3 regions of the Rossellomorea sp. GCM10028870 genome follow, and region 3 is predicted to be linked to each of the others. Evidence: riboswitches for the same ligand, from Rfam matches in the RefSeq annotation. Region 3 holds a riboswitch; each other region holds the start of a gene.
The links. Region 3 has a riboswitch for S-adenosylmethionine ahead of ACFQWC_RS05355 (YezD family protein). Riboswitches for the same ligand answer to the same signal wherever they lie in the genome.

Region 1: linked by a shared signal. The riboswitch ahead of ACFQWC_RS16090 (methionine ABC transporter ATP-binding protein) and the one ahead of ACFQWC_RS05355 (YezD family protein) in region 3 are both predicted to bind S-adenosylmethionine.
Region 2: linked by a shared signal. The riboswitch ahead of mmuP (S-methylmethionine permease) and the one ahead of ACFQWC_RS05355 (YezD family protein) in region 3 are both predicted to bind S-adenosylmethionine.

What each region holds. Positions count from the first base shown of each region.
Region 1 covers NZ_JBHTGN010000003.1:475,515-480,476, reverse strand. The annotation lists gene ACFQWC_RS16100 (GntR family transcriptional regulator) at 70-795, shown strand; gene chbG (chitin disaccharide deacetylase) at 816-1,511, shown strand; SAM riboswitch class I at 1,990-2,095, shown strand; gene ACFQWC_RS16090 (methionine ABC transporter ATP-binding protein) at 2,167-3,180, shown strand; gene ACFQWC_RS16085 (methionine ABC transporter permease) at 3,170-3,835, shown strand; gene ACFQWC_RS16080 (MetQ/NlpA family ABC transporter substrate-binding protein) at 3,857-4,678, shown strand; gene ACFQWC_RS16075 (SEC-C metal-binding domain-containing protein) at 4,763-4,879, opposite strand.
Region 2 covers NZ_JBHTGN010000002.1:219,988-224,949, reverse strand. The annotation lists gene ACFQWC_RS11945 (protein adenylyltransferase SelO) at 1-970, shown strand, start outside; gene ACFQWC_RS11940 (isochorismatase family protein) at 1,100-1,672, shown strand; gene nei (endonuclease VIII) at 1,767-2,591, opposite strand; SAM riboswitch class I at 2,730-2,835, shown strand; gene mmuP (S-methylmethionine permease) at 2,930-4,342, shown strand; gene mmuM (homocysteine S-methyltransferase) at 4,311-4,962, shown strand, end outside.
Region 3 covers NZ_JBHTGN010000001.1:1,016,858-1,021,819, reverse strand. The annotation lists gene sat (sulfate adenylyltransferase) at 1-752, opposite strand, end outside; gene ACFQWC_RS05365 (sulfate permease) at 794-1,816, opposite strand; gene ACFQWC_RS05360 (phosphoadenylyl-sulfate reductase) at 1,875-2,573, opposite strand; gene ACFQWC_RS05355 (YezD family protein) at 2,673-2,828, opposite strand; SAM riboswitch class I at 2,915-3,020, opposite strand; gene ACFQWC_RS05350 (MaoC/PaaZ C-terminal domain-containing protein) at 3,185-3,586, opposite strand; gene ACFQWC_RS05345 (MaoC family dehydratase N-terminal domain-containing protein) at 3,583-4,032, opposite strand; gene fabG (3-oxoacyl-ACP reductase FabG) at 4,054-4,812, opposite strand; gene ACFQWC_RS05335 (acyl-CoA dehydrogenase family protein) at 4,834-4,962, opposite strand, start outside.

The DNA of each region.
Region 1 (4,962 bases), on a different contig from region 3:
TTAGGAATAGAGAATTGCACGTGGATGTGTTATAACAAATATAGGAAGAAAGTGGAAGGGAGAAACAGAATGAAAGAGACACAAGAAGCAAAGGCCCTGCATTCGCATGTAAAAGAAGAAATCATCCACATGATTAAAAATAAAGAATATGCGCCGAATACAAAACTGCCGACAGAGGCGGAGTTTTGCGAAAAGTTCAATGTCAGCCGTACGACGATCCGGACGGCGCTCCAGCAGCTGACACTTGAAGGTTACGTGTATCGCGAGCAAGGAAGAGGAACCTTTGTCGCAGAAGAGAAAGTCAGTCAAATCCTGTCCTCGACGATCGACAACTACACAGAGCAACTGCGATTACAAGGTAAGAAACCTAAGATCAAGGTACTGAGCATGAATGTCATCCCGGCAGAATCCACAGTGGAAAAAGCGTTGGAATTGAAGAATGGAGATCCCGTCAATCGGTTAGAGAGGATCCGATATTCAGACGGGCTGCCCCTGCAATATGAGGTGGCCTATCTGCCCTGGTACAAGACGCCAGGACTTGATAAAGACGAATGTGAAAGATCTCTTTACAAGCTCCTGGAAACACAGTTTGAGATAAAAATTAAAAAAACCATCGAAACCATCGAGCTATTTTTAGCAGATGAGCGAGTGGCAGGGAAGCTTGAGGTACCAGAGGGGACACCTTGCTTTATGATCGAAACGACTGCTTATGTAGAGGATGGATCCGTGATCGAATTTTCCAAAGCGATCTTCAGAGGAGATAAAGCGAGCTTTCTTGTAGAAAGAACCTATTAGAAAAAAGGGGATGGGGGATTATGAGGAACGTGATCGTCAATGCAGATGACTTTGGTTTATGCCGGGGAGTGAACTATGGCATCGTTGATAGTCACCGGTTTGGAATTGTCAACTCAACAACGATGCTTGTCAATATGCCCGGGACTCTGCATGCGTTGGAATTGGCGAAGGTTTTTCCTGAATTAAAGGTTGGGATCCATTTAACACTGACATGCGGGAGACCGGTTTCGGCCGGGGTACCATCACTACAGGATGAAAGAGGCTTTTTCCGTTACACCAGCAGGATTTTTGAAGAAAAAGAAATCAATGTGGATGAGGTTGAAATGGAGTGGGAGGCTCAGGTGGATAAATTTCTATCATTCGGTCTGCCCCTTTCTCATATTGACAGTCATCATCATGTTCATAGCTTTCGACCACTGATCCCGGTGGTGAAGAGATTGTCAGAGCGCTTTGGGGTACCGGTCCGGAATGTTTTTGGTGATAAGGGTGGCGAAATGGATGTGTTAACCGATCGGTTCTCGATGGACTTTTATGGGGACGGAGTGTCGGTTGAAGGATTGAAGAGGATTTTGGACAGCAGGGATGGAGGTGAGACGCTTGAGATTATGTGTCATCCGGCTTATGTTGATTCCTATTTGAAGATGAATTCTTCTTATTGTGAGCAGCGGTTGAGGGAGTTGGATGTGTTGACAGTGATTAAGGAGTGGGCGTTTTAGTTTTCGTTTGGTTGTTTGAGAGATTAGAATATTTGTAGTGAGTTGTTATGACAAATGATCGGGGTGCTGCTATTGAAGGTAGTGCCTTTTTGTATTGGTAATGGAGGTTAGTCCCAATTGGAGGTGGAAAGGAATGTTTTTGGATAATATGTATGGTTTTTGAGTCTTTGAGATGGTGTAAAGGCAGGATATTAACTGAAATCGATGTGAGATACATGGATTGATAGGGTGCGAGGAGTTTTATTATCGACATTCCCCCTTTTATTATCAACTTTAGGAATATATTATTAACTGTAAAAAAGTGGATATATTCCACCCCAAGATCAAACCCTAGTCCAACAACACAAAAAAACCTTCCCTAGTACAACAATAAAGATAACGCTTACATAAAAACAACTGTAAAATTCCCTATTGACTTCCATTCCCATACCCAGTATTATCCTCTATAAGATTAAAAAATTAGAAAATTACATACTTTCAATTATCCAGAGTGACCGAGGGATCAGGCCCTACGACGTCCGGCAACCTCCAGTATTGGAACGGTGCCAATTCCTGCAGAATGATTTCATTCTGAGAGATAAGTCGAGATAAACAGGCGATGCTTCTTTCAGTTGAAAGAGGCATTTTTTATTGGATGAAAAAAGGGGTGTGCACATTGATCGAGATTCGAAATCTAGTTAAAACCTACAGTACAAAAAAGCAAACGGTGGTCGGTGTCGATAACGTTTCCGTAAAAATCGAAAAGGGTGAGATTTTTGGAATCGTCGGATACAGTGGAGCGGGGAAGAGTTCACTCATTCGCTGCCTGAATTTATTAGAAACCCCTACATCAGGAGAAATCATCATTGACGGACAGGATTTCACGAAACTCACGTCCAAACAATTAAGACTCGCCCGTCAAAAAACGAGCATGATCTTTCAACATTTTCACTTGATCAAATCCAAAACGGTGTTTGACAATCTGGCTTTTGCCTTGAAAGCGGCTAGTGTACCTAAAGCGAAAATCAAGCCCAGAGTCGTCGAGCTCCTTGAGATGGTCGGTCTATCGGACAAAGCAGATGCGTACCCGGCCCAGCTCAGCGGAGGACAAAAGCAAAGAGTCGGGATTGCGAGAGCCCTTGCGAATAACCCATCGGTTTTACTTTGCGACGAAGCGACCTCGGCACTCGATCCGAATACAACGAAATCAATCTTGAAACTATTGAAAAAGATTAATAAAGAACTAGGTTTGACCATCGTCCTCATCACACACGAGATGGAAGTGGTGAAAGAGATATGCGACCGGATGGCCGTGATGCAGGACGGGAAAATCGTGGAGGAAGGGCCGGTTTACGACCTGTTTGCAGAACCTAAGCAGCCTTTAACGAAGCAATTCATTGAAACAATCCTTCAATTTGAACTCCCGCCGCACCTCGTGGAATCAAGGAAAGGAAAACTGATCAAAATCCAATTCAAAGGATCGATCGCAGAGGAAAGCGTCGTATCGGAAGTGTTCCAGAAATACAAGGTGCGAGGCAATATCCTGCACGGCAAGATCGAATATATTCAGGAAGTGCCACTGGGGATTTTCATCATGGAGCTGATTGGCTCCCATGAAGAAATCGAAGCAGCGATCCGATTCATCACGCTGAAGACGCAGAGCTTGGAGGTGCTTGAGAATGCTGCCTGATTCATTGACTGCGATTTTGCCAGAATTGAATAAAGCCTTTTTTGAAACGGTCTATATGGTGGGGATTTCACTTGGAGTCGCGATTTTAGTGGGATTACCGCTTGGGATTCTTCTTTTTGTAACAGACAAAGGCTTGTTTTTACAAAATAGTTTGATTAAAAAGGTCGTTGGATTTGTCGTCAATATGGTGCGGTCGGTTCCGTTCATTATTCTATTAGTAGCACTCTTACCATTAACCAAACTATTGACCGGAACCACGATCGGACCGACGGCAGCATCCGTATCACTCTCTGTTGCGGGAATTCCATTTTTTGCGAGAATGGTAGAAACGTCATTGCGAGAGATTGATAAAGGTGTCATTGAAGCTTCGGTTTCAGTGGGGGCAAGTCCTTGGATGATCATTAAGGACGTGCTGTTACCGGAAGCACGACCGGCGGTGATTCAGGCAATCACGATTACAACGATCAGTTTAGTCGCCTATTCCGCCATGGCTGGGATCGTCGGTGGAGGCGGAGTCGGGGACCTGGCGATCCGCTTCGGATACTACCGTTATGACAACACGGTGATGATCACGACCGTCGTCATTTTAATTTGTTTAGTTCAGCTCATCCAGTATACGGGTGATGTGTTTGCACGATTAGTCGATAAACGATAACTACTTTAGGGGGAACAACAAGTGAAAAAGTGGATTTTATTCGTAGCATTAGCGGTAACAATGAGCATTCTTGCAGCTTGCGGCGGGGACGAAGCAAGTTCAAGCGCGGAAGATAAAAAAGAGGTAACCATTGGAGCGACATCCGGACCATACAGTGATATGGTGACAAAAGCGATCAAGCCCGGTCTTGAAGAAAAAGGATACACGGTTGAAGTGAAAGAGTTCAGTGATTACATCCAGCCGAACAACGCACTGGCCCAGGGAGATCTGGATGCGAACCTTTTCCAGCATAAAATCTACATGGAAACCTTCGCGAAACAGCATAATATGGATTTATCCGAAGTGATTGTCGTACCAACGGCTCCAATGGGAATCTACTCACAGAAGTTCGATTCGATTGAAAACATAAAAGAAGGCAGTGCCATTGCCATTCCTAATGATCCGACGAACGCAGCACGGGCGTTTCAGATTCTGGAGGATGCTAAGCTGATCACGTTAAAGCCGGATACAGATCCATTGACTGTTTCAGAAAAAGATATTGCAGAAAACGTGAAAAACCTGCAATTCAAACCAATCGAAGCAGCACAGCTGCCAAGAGCAGTTGACAGTGTTGATCTATCTGCGGTTCCAGGGAACTATGCACTCGCTGCCGATATGGACTTACTTGATTCACTTCAGCTGGAGGACATGCCCGATCAGTATCGAAACCGAGTGGTTGTAAATACGAAGGACGTTGACTCACAACTGGTGAAAGACATCAAAGCAGTCGTCGAAGCAGACGAATTCGAGAAAATCATCGACGAAGAATTCAAAGGCTTCGGTAAGCCTGAGTGGATGGAGTAGAGGGACGGACCTCTAGTCGGGATATTTAATATAAGAAAGCCATAGGGACGGGCTTCCGCAAAATGCGGAGGTCCGTCCCTCATTTTATAGACAGCACTTCTTATATTTTTTACCGCTGCCGCATGGGCAAGGGTCATTGCGTCCTACTTTTTCTTCGTTTATGACGGGTTGTGGAATTAGCGCGGCTGGTTCATTCAACATTTCAAGTTCCATTACCTCCAGTAAGTGTCTCCACTCTGGAAGTTTGGGGTGTTGGATGCCATTCATGACGCAATTGACATATA
Region 2 (4,962 bases), on a different contig from region 3:
TTATCGGGAAACGGAACAGCAGGGTGCGATCCTGATCCGCGTAGCGGCTAGTCATCTTCGTGTCGGTACTTTTCAGTTTGCTTCTAAATTTGGAACGGTAGATGATCTCCGCGCACTGGCTGATTATGCAGTTGAGCGTCATTACCCGGAAGGTATGAATGCACCGAACCGTTATCTTTACCTGTTAAAAGAAGTCATCAAGCGCCAGGCTGCACTCATTGCCAAGTGGCAAATGGCCGGGTTCATTCATGGTGTGATGAACACAGATAACATGACGATCAGCGGAGAGACCATTGATTATGGACCATGCGCTTTTATGGATACGTATGACCCGGCAACAGTATTCAGCTCCATTGATACCGGGGGACGTTATGCCTATGGCAATCAGCCTCAAATTGCCGGTTGGAACCTTGCCCGATTTGCCGAAAGTTTGTTGCCGATTCTTCATGATGAACAAGAAGAGTCGCTGAAACTTGCTCAAGATGCTGTGCTGGAATTCCCTAAGCTGTATGAAGCTCGCTGGCTCGACGGAATGAGAGGGAAACTCGGTATTTTCAACAAAGAAGAAGGGGACGAATCCCTTGCAAAAGATCTTCTGGGATTAATGAAAGAGAATCGTGCCGACTATACGAATACATTCCGTTCATTAACAAATGAGGAAGAAATCGATCTGTTTAAAAATACTGAATTTATTCAATGGAAAGAACGCTGGGAAGAAAGACTAAACAGGCAAAAAGAATCGAAAGAAGCAACTCATCAGTTAATGCGAAAAAGCAATCCGTCGGTGATTCCCCGGAATCATCGTGTGGAGGAAGCGTTGGAAGCTGCTGTGAAAAGCAATGATTACAGCGTAATGGAGCGTTTGCTTGAGGTCCTTAAGAATCCTTACCAGTACACGACAGAACAGTGCGAGTACACCAAACTCCCGGAACCATCTGTTCGTCCTTACCGAACGTATTGCGGTACATGAAGAATGAACCTGTAACAGGAAGCCCAAAAGGTTTCCTGTTTTTTTTGTGTGTAAGAGGACTTTCTCATTGATAAGTCGAAACTATTCAAAGATAGTTGAGGAGAAAATGGAGATAAAGGAGTTTTTCTATTGAACCAAGCATTGCTCGTGATTGATGCCCAGCAGGAATTAATTGAAGGAAATGAAGGGGAACAAGCTGTATTCCAAAAAGAGAGGCTGATTGAAACCATCAATCGGGTCATCCAAATGGCAGCCGAAGCGGGTGCTCATCCCGTCTTTATACGGGATAAGGATGTCGGAGGCGGGGAAGGTGACGGATTCCAGGTTCACAGGGAGATCCATGTTCCGGACAACGCTGTTGTGTATGATAAATTAGCGACAAATTCGTTTTATGGTACGCCTTTATTAAGCTTTTTAAAAGACAATAAGGTTGAACATGTCGTCATCATGGGCTGCCAAACAGAATATTGTATCGACACCGCTGTTCGGTATGCAACGGTTAATGGATTGGATGTAACCCTGGTATCGGATGGTCACTCAACGAAGGATTCATCCGTGTTGAAGGCTGAACAAATCATCCAGCACCATAACAAGGCTTTGTATGGTCATTATAATGTAGATCATTTCTCCGACGTCAGACAATCCGATGAAGAGTTGTTTCAGCCGAAGCATGATTATTATCGGGAGAAATACGGAATGTAGAATAGAAGAGCTCATTTTGTCAGATCTGATGAGATGAGCTTTTTACTGTAACACAGTTATCTTTGTTCATGGGAGGCGAGGGGGTGCAGGGAACCTATCTCCCAACCTGACATACCGGACAAAAATACAACCGCCTCGAAGCTGCGACCGTCTTCTCAATTTCACTCCCACAAATAAAGCATGATGCTCCTTCCCGATTGAATACCCAATGTCGATATTTTGAGCGCTTCTCTCCTTGAGCTTTTAACTTATCAACAAGTTCAAGATCGTTTGTAATTCCCCCAGTCTTATAGGATTGCATCATTAAATGAATGATTGCCTCTGATGTTTTCATCAATTGATCTTTCGTACAGTCAATCGGACGGAGAGAAGGGTGGATGCCTGCTGCAAACATGATCTCAGATCTCAAATAATTCCCGATTCCTGCTACAAACCCTTGATCTAATAAAAGAATCGACCACTTTCTTTTGTAGAATCGTTTGTCTTTCATTCTTTGGAGCAACTCGTCCGCTGTTACTTCTTCACTCAAAATATCGGGTCCCACTTTTGCAACGAAAGGATGCTCAGGTACCTCTTCATCACGGAGGACTTCAATATCAGATGCACTGTAAAGAAGTGCCGACTTTTTCTCATTATGTAGAGCCAATCTGAGCTGGCGGTTTGTCTTCGGATAATTGTAAAGGTTCCTGATGTACCACTTTCCATAGAGTTGATTGTGTGAATAAATGGTGTAGCCATTGTCAAAGCGGATAAGCATGGCTTTTCCTTTCGTATCCACTCTGGTCACGATCGATCCTTTTAAAAGGTCTTCGTACTCTTCTAAATGAGGGAAGGCAAAGTACACATCTTGTACGTTTTTATTTTTAAGAGCGCGCTCTACTCCATCTGCAGCTCTTCTGATTTCCGGACCTTCTGGCATGGCAGTTTCTCCTTTTTTAGTATAGTTGTTCCCTTTTTTCTTTCCGAAGTAACATTCGGATAGGCTGGGCTGCTCATCTGTTTCATGTTCTTGACATTATTCCAATATATTGATAAAGTTTTAAAAAATCTACATATTTTCTTATCCAGAGAGGTGGAGGGACTGGCCCTTTGAAGCCTCAGCAACAGGTCTGTGAAGATACTGTGCTAATTCCAGCGGGTGATTCAAACCTGATAGATAGGAGCAATCTTTTATTTGTCGGTGACGCACTCGTTCAGGGTGCGTTTTTTGTTTGTCCACTTATTCCACAATATATTCAGGAGGAAGGGTGTTTTTTTATGGAACACGCAGGTCAGAGTTTTAAAAGGAAGATGAAGACACGGCATTTGGTGATGCTGTCTCTTGGAGGGGTGATCGGAACCGGGCTATTCTTGAGTTCGGGTTATACGATTCATCAGGCTGGACCGTTTGGGACGATCCTTGCTTATTTGATTGGGGCGCTGGTTGTTTATCTTGTGATGCTTTGCTTAGGCGAGCTTTCTGTCCATATGCCGGAGACGGGATCCTTTCATAGTTATGCTGCAAAGTTCATTGGTCCAGGCACCGGTTACACGGTGGGCTGGTTATATTGGCTGACATGGACAGTGGCATTGGGGTCGGAGTTTACGGCGGCTGGCTTGATGATGCAGCGCTGGTTTCCTTCGATTAGTGTATGGATATGGAGCGCGGTCTTTGCTGCGTTGATTTTTGGACTTAATGCATTGTCAGTGCGGTTTTTTGCTGAATCTGAATTTTGGTTTTCTTTAGTAAAAGTGATTTCGATTGTTGCGTTTATTGTGATCGGGGCAGGGGCGATTGTCGGGTTCATCCCTCTCGGTCAATCAGAGCCCGCTCCGTTTTTCTCGAATATCACAAGTTCAGGGTTGTTTCCGAATGGGGCATTTGCCATCTTGATGACCATGCTTGCCGTGAACTTTGCCTTTTCAGGAACAGAATTGATCGGGGTTGCGGCGGGAGAAACGGAGAATCCATCAAAATCGATTCCTAAAGCTATCCGCACCACGCTTGTGAGATTGATCATCTTTTATGTAGGGACGATTGTCGTATTATCTGCTTTATTACCGAGCCAGTCAGCCGGTATATTGGAAAGTCCTTTCGTAGCGGTGCTAGGACGGATTGGAATCCCATATGCCGCCGATATCATGAATTTTGTTATTATAACGGCCATTTTATCAGCCGCAAACTCAGGTTTGTATGCTTCTTCCAGAATGCTATGGTCGCTGGCAGATAAGCAAACCATCTCACCGATCTTTGCCAAATTGACTGATAGGGGAGTCCCTCTCAATGCGATTGTATGCAGCATGCTGGGAGGGGGACTGGCCTTGCTTTCAAGCATCATTGCACCGGGAACGGTCTACATCGTATTGGTTTCGGTCTCAGGCCTTGCGGTAGTGATCGTGTGGATGAGCATTAGTGCTGCCCAATTTCTATTTCGAAGACAGTATATAAAGGAAGGAAACGATGTGAAAGATCTGGCTTATCGGACGCCGCTCTACCCACTCGTTCCCATTGCGTCATTTCTGCTTTGTCTAGCTTCTTGTATCGGCATTGCCTTTGATCCCACTCAGAGGATAGCCCTTTATTGCGGAATCCCGTTTATCGTCCTTTGCTATGGAAGCTATTATCTAACACAATACGTAAAGAAAAGAGGAAAAGGTTATGTCGAATCAACTGAAGCTAAATCCCATTGATAGTATTTTACAAAAACATTCCCCACTGATTTTAGATGGAGCATTAGCCACAGAGCTGGAATCCCATGGCTTTGATTTAAACGATTCCCTTTGGTCTGCCCGTATACTTCTTGAAAAACCGGAAGCGATTGAGAAGGTTCATGCTGATTATTTCCGTGCAGGAGCCGATTGTGCGATTACAGCCAGCTACCAGGCAACGGTGGATGGTTTTAAAAAGCGAGGAATAGAGAAACCTGAAGCGCTGGAATTAATCAAGAGAACGGTTACTCTTGCCAAACAGGCCCGGGATGAATTCTGGAAGGAAGAGAAGGGCAATGCGAATCGGCCGAAACCAATCGTTGCAGGTTCTGTAGGACCTTACGGGGCATACCTTGCTGACGGCTCTGAATACGTTGGGAACTATGGAGTAAGTGATCAACATTTAGCAGATTTCCATTTTCCAAGAATCCAGGCATTAGTGGAGGCGGGTGCTGATTTGTTGGCATTCGAAACCATCCCGTCCTTGCAGGAAGCAAAGGTACTAGCTTCACTTCTGAAAGAATTTCCAGATACCTGCGCCTGGCTGTCTTTTTCATTAAAGGATGGAGAGACGATAAGTGATGGAACGGGGATTGAAGAGT
Region 3 (4,962 bases):
GCAGGGAAGACTCCTAAAAACACACGATCTTTAGGGTAATAGTTCTGTAATAGAACTTCATAGCTCTCCATTCTGATGCCCGCTGAGATATCATCCGCCTTTGTTTCGCCAACCAACGGATTTAAGAAGAGTGCATCCACGGTTTCCAATGCCGTTTTCTGAATATACTCATGGGCCCTGTGAACAGGATTTCTCGTTTGGAAACCGACAATCGTTTTCCATCCCTTTTCCTTAAACAACTTTCTCGTTTCACTTGGGTCAAATGTATACTCGTTGAACGGTTTGGAAAGACGTTTAATAAGGCTGATTTTCCCACCTACATACACATCTCCACGTTGGAATAATTTCTTGACACCTGGATGATCCTTGTCGGTCGTTCCGTATACGAGAAAGGCTTCTTTCTGTTTGTCTGGTTCATAAATATCCTCGACTTCAATGAGGCCATATGTTTCCCCCTTATAAACAAGGCGGCTCTTTAAGCCTTTCTTTACGTCTCCTGCTTTTTCTTTTGCAATGGGCAAGGTAATCGGGATGCTCCACACGCTGCCGTTTCGCAAACGTAAACTTTCTACTACATGTTGATAATCAACTTCAGTCAAGAATCCATTTATAGGGCTGTATGCACCTATTCCAATAAGTTCCAAATCACTTAACGCGGTTTCGTCTAACGGGATCTCATGGAGAATATCCTCATAGGGCTCTTCTGGTAAATATGATTGAACAAGCGTTCCTCCGTGGGGCTGTAAACTCATCATTTATCCTCCTTAACATATTGTTTTAATCGGAATTAAGATTAAATTCCGCCTCCGTCTTCGTGAACGGATCGCCTTTCTTCATTGATCACTCGCATGAGGGATAGTGCTCCCACAGTTGCGATAATGACGCTTATTGGAACCACAATCGAATATAGATCGCTATCGATCACGAGCTTTACTAAAAAATATGAAATACTAAGTGAAATCAGGGGAGAGACCACCCATATTTTGACGATTTTTTTGACAATTTTCTTTTGCAGCATATGTTTGCCGTTCTTCGCCATCCCGAGGCCTATGATCGAGGACGAAGTAACCTGAGTAAGCGGAATCGGTAATCCATACAGTGAGCTCACCATCACAAGGATCGCTCCTGTAGAAGAAATGAGGATTCCTTCGGCTTTTGAATAGTGTGTAATTTTTTTCCCGTTTGTTTCCACTACTTTTTTCCCCAGTATGATAGCTCCGAGGGCAACGAATAAGCCACCCAGCCAAATCCCCCGAGAAGGAGACATTAAACCCGCACCCACTAATGGACCGACGGCGTTGGCTACATTATTCATCCCTGCCGAAAACGCTTCAAAGAATCCGGCGATAATCAAAAGGTACGCAAGCCACCTTTTTTCAAAATGGAAACCACGCTTTTCAAGTTTTACTAAACATATACCGAATACCCATGTAATCCCGAAGGCAATGACCGGGACAATCACCCAGAATGACATGATTGTTAAAAGTGATTTCACATATAGAACTTGATATGCGACTCCAACTCCTACAACCGCTCCTACCGTTACTTCACTTGTAGACAGCGGGATCCCTATCACATTTGCAAGGAACAAGGATATGGTGGCGGATAACAAAATGATGACCACGATTTTGATGGAGAGTACATGCTGCGGGATAATCCCTGAACTAATGGTTTTAACTACTTCTCCACCACCAAGAACAGCACCACTCAGGACACCTGCAGCGCAGATCCATAATGAATTCCTGATGTTTTTTATTGCTCCTGCACCATACGCAACCCCCATCGATGCTGCCGCTCCGCTGGCACCAATGTTCATAGCGAAGAACAAGCTTATGATCAGGGCGAATGTTTCAAGCAAAGAATGTCACCTCTTTTTAATGAAGACCGCATTCGGTTTTCCCTTTTCCTTTCCATCTACCGGAGCGGAGATCATTGATGTCTATGGATGGTGTTGTACAATGGAAGCATCCGATACTTGGATACCCCTGATCATGAAGTGGATTATAGGATAGGTTATGCTTATGGACATACCTCCAAATCTCCTTCCACGTCCAGTGAATCAATGGACAAATCTTAACTGATTGAAACTTGTCATCCTTATTGATGAATTCAACCTGACTTCTTGTAGGTGATTGTTCTCTTCTTAATCCTGAGATCCAAGCATTCCCTTTGGATAAGGAATCTTTTAAAGGGTCAAGCTTTCGAATTTGACAGCATTGATTGGGGTTTCTCTCCCACAACTTATCTCCATATGTTCCTGCTTGCTCTTGGAGCGTTAATTCAGGCTTTTTCATATGAATGGTGATACCAGGATACTTCTCCTTCACCTTTTCAATCGTTTCATAGGTTTCCTTGAAATGAACACCTGTATCAAGAAATACTATGGCTGCTTTCGGTTGCACTTTGGTTAGGAGATCGATTAATACAATCCCTTCAATGCCAAAACTGCATGCATATACGACACTTTCACCATAATGATCATACGTCCACTCAAGGACGTTAAGCGCTCCTTTATAGACCGGATCAATTTCAAAATTGATGGATGGTTTTTTCCAAGTTCGATAGGTTAACATGATACACCCCTTTCCCGCTCATCCAAACAAAAAGAGGCGATAACAAGATATAGGAATTTCCTTTATCTGTGTTATGCGCCTCTAGTTTGTCTAGTCAGCTTATTTAATTCGCACTTTCTCGTTTTTCTCCAATTGAATGACTTTACCGTCCTGAACCACAATTGTAATCGATCCAAAACTCATCGTCTTCAACATCGAAGTGATCTTTTCGACTACAACATCATAATCTGCTTCTTGATTTTTTTCTTTAGTCACATGATTCCCCCAATTTTTATCTTATCCAGAAAAACATGAATGAAAAAAAACAACCCTCCATTTTGGAAAGTTGTTCAGGTAAGGATACCTTATCTTCCAAAATGACTTCACATTTTGCTGGAATTAGCACCTTACATAACGTAGGTTGCTGGGCTTCGCAGGGCCAGATCCCTCCACCACTCTGGATAAGAGTTATTAATTTTAATATTCTAAATAATATCATATTCTACAAGGAAGTCAACCCGAGTTTCTCTATCGGATTTATGTCTTTTGGCTTATTTTTCTTGTAAAGCCTTCTTTCTCTTTATTTCTATTCGCTTTATTAACGCTATAGGACACTATTTTCACCTGAGTGATCAAAATAATTGAAAGATTAATTTACCCTCGATCACTTTTTTCTGGTCCTGGTTGACCGCAAAAACTTTAAAATGTATGAGATCATCCTGTTTTTCTGATACTTCTGCAATCAATGTAATGACATCGTTCAATAAAACCATCCCTTTAAACCGGACGGTGTACTCTTTGATATATCCTTCTTCATAAAGATCACTAAAAAGCTTGGAGACATTGCCCATCGTCCACATGCCATGAGCAATGACTCCTGGAAGACCCAGTTTATGCGCCTCCTCATCGATCGTATGAATGGGGTTATAATCCCCCGAGGCTCCTGCATATTTGATTAAGTCGATTCTCGAGACTGGACCTAACTCAACAAGGGGAAGGATTTCACCTATATTAAAGGATGATAGTTTAGTCATATTCCCAACCTCTCTTTAACCGCTTCAGTGATAATGACAATCGCTTCGGAAGTGAAAACCCTTTTCCCTCCTGAATCTTCACCGATGTCTTCTATTACAAGAAAACCAAGTGTTCCACCCGATCCTTTCCGTTCATAGTAATCTTTTATTTTCGTGTAACACTGAATACATTCCCCGACCTTCAGTGGTCTTTCATAGTGAAAAGATTGTTCACCATGAATTAACCCGACGTTCGGTAAATGAAAACCTTCAATCGTTCCATAGTCGAACACTCTGGGAAAAGTGGGGGGAGGGATATTCCCCCTGAACCTGGATCTCTTTCCTGCTTCTTTATCAACATAAATGGGATTGAGATCTCCAATGGCTTCGGCAAACTTACGGACCGCTCCTTTTTCCACACAATTTTCTACGGAAGTTGAGCGTTTACCAATATAAGATTCAAACATATCCTTCACCTCTTTCTCCCTTTAGGCTTTCGGCCCGCCAGCTACGTATAGGACTTGACCGTTAACGAATGACGAGCTTTCATCCGCAAAAAACGCCACTGCATTCGCTATATCTTCCGGCTGCCCGCTCCTTCCTACAGGAATTCCTTGAAGACTCGCTTCCACCAGTTGTTCAAAGGGTATTCCGATCCGCCTCGCCGTTTCTCTAGTCATTTCCGTTTCGATGAATCCGGGGGCGACTGCATTGGTCGTAATGCCCAGAGGTCCAAGCTCTATTGCCAGAGTTTTCGTTAAACCTTGAAGACCTGCTTTAGCGGTAGCGTAATTTGCCTGTCCGCGGTTACCGAGTGCAGAGGTAGACGAGATATTAATAATACGGCCATACCTGTTCTTCACCATATGACCTTGCGCTGCCTTTGCTACGTTAAATGATCCTTTCAAATGCACATCCATGACCGTTTGCCAATCGTTATCGGTCATTTTAAATAGCAAATTGTCTCTGATGACTCCTGCATTGTTGATGACAATATCAACGGAGCCGAAAGTTTCATAGACTTCGTTTATGGCCTCTTCTACTTCCCGGGATTCTATTACATTCGCAACTTTTGTATATATTTCATACTTTTTCAATTCCTCGCTGATTTCCAAAAGTGCCTCTTCATTCACGTCAATGATGGCAACCATTGCCCCTTCTTCTGCAAAGAGCTTTGCAATCGCTTTACCGATCCCCCGGCTCCCGCCTGTTACTAAAGCTACTTTTCCTCTAAATCTATCACCCATTCACATTACCTCCCTATTCCTTTAAACAAATTGGCCCACTTTTACATGCCCTTTTAATAGATTCCGTGAAATGATCAGTTTTTGAATTTCATCAGTACCATCATAAATCCGCCACAATCTTGCTTCACGATACCAGCGTTCGATGGGAAG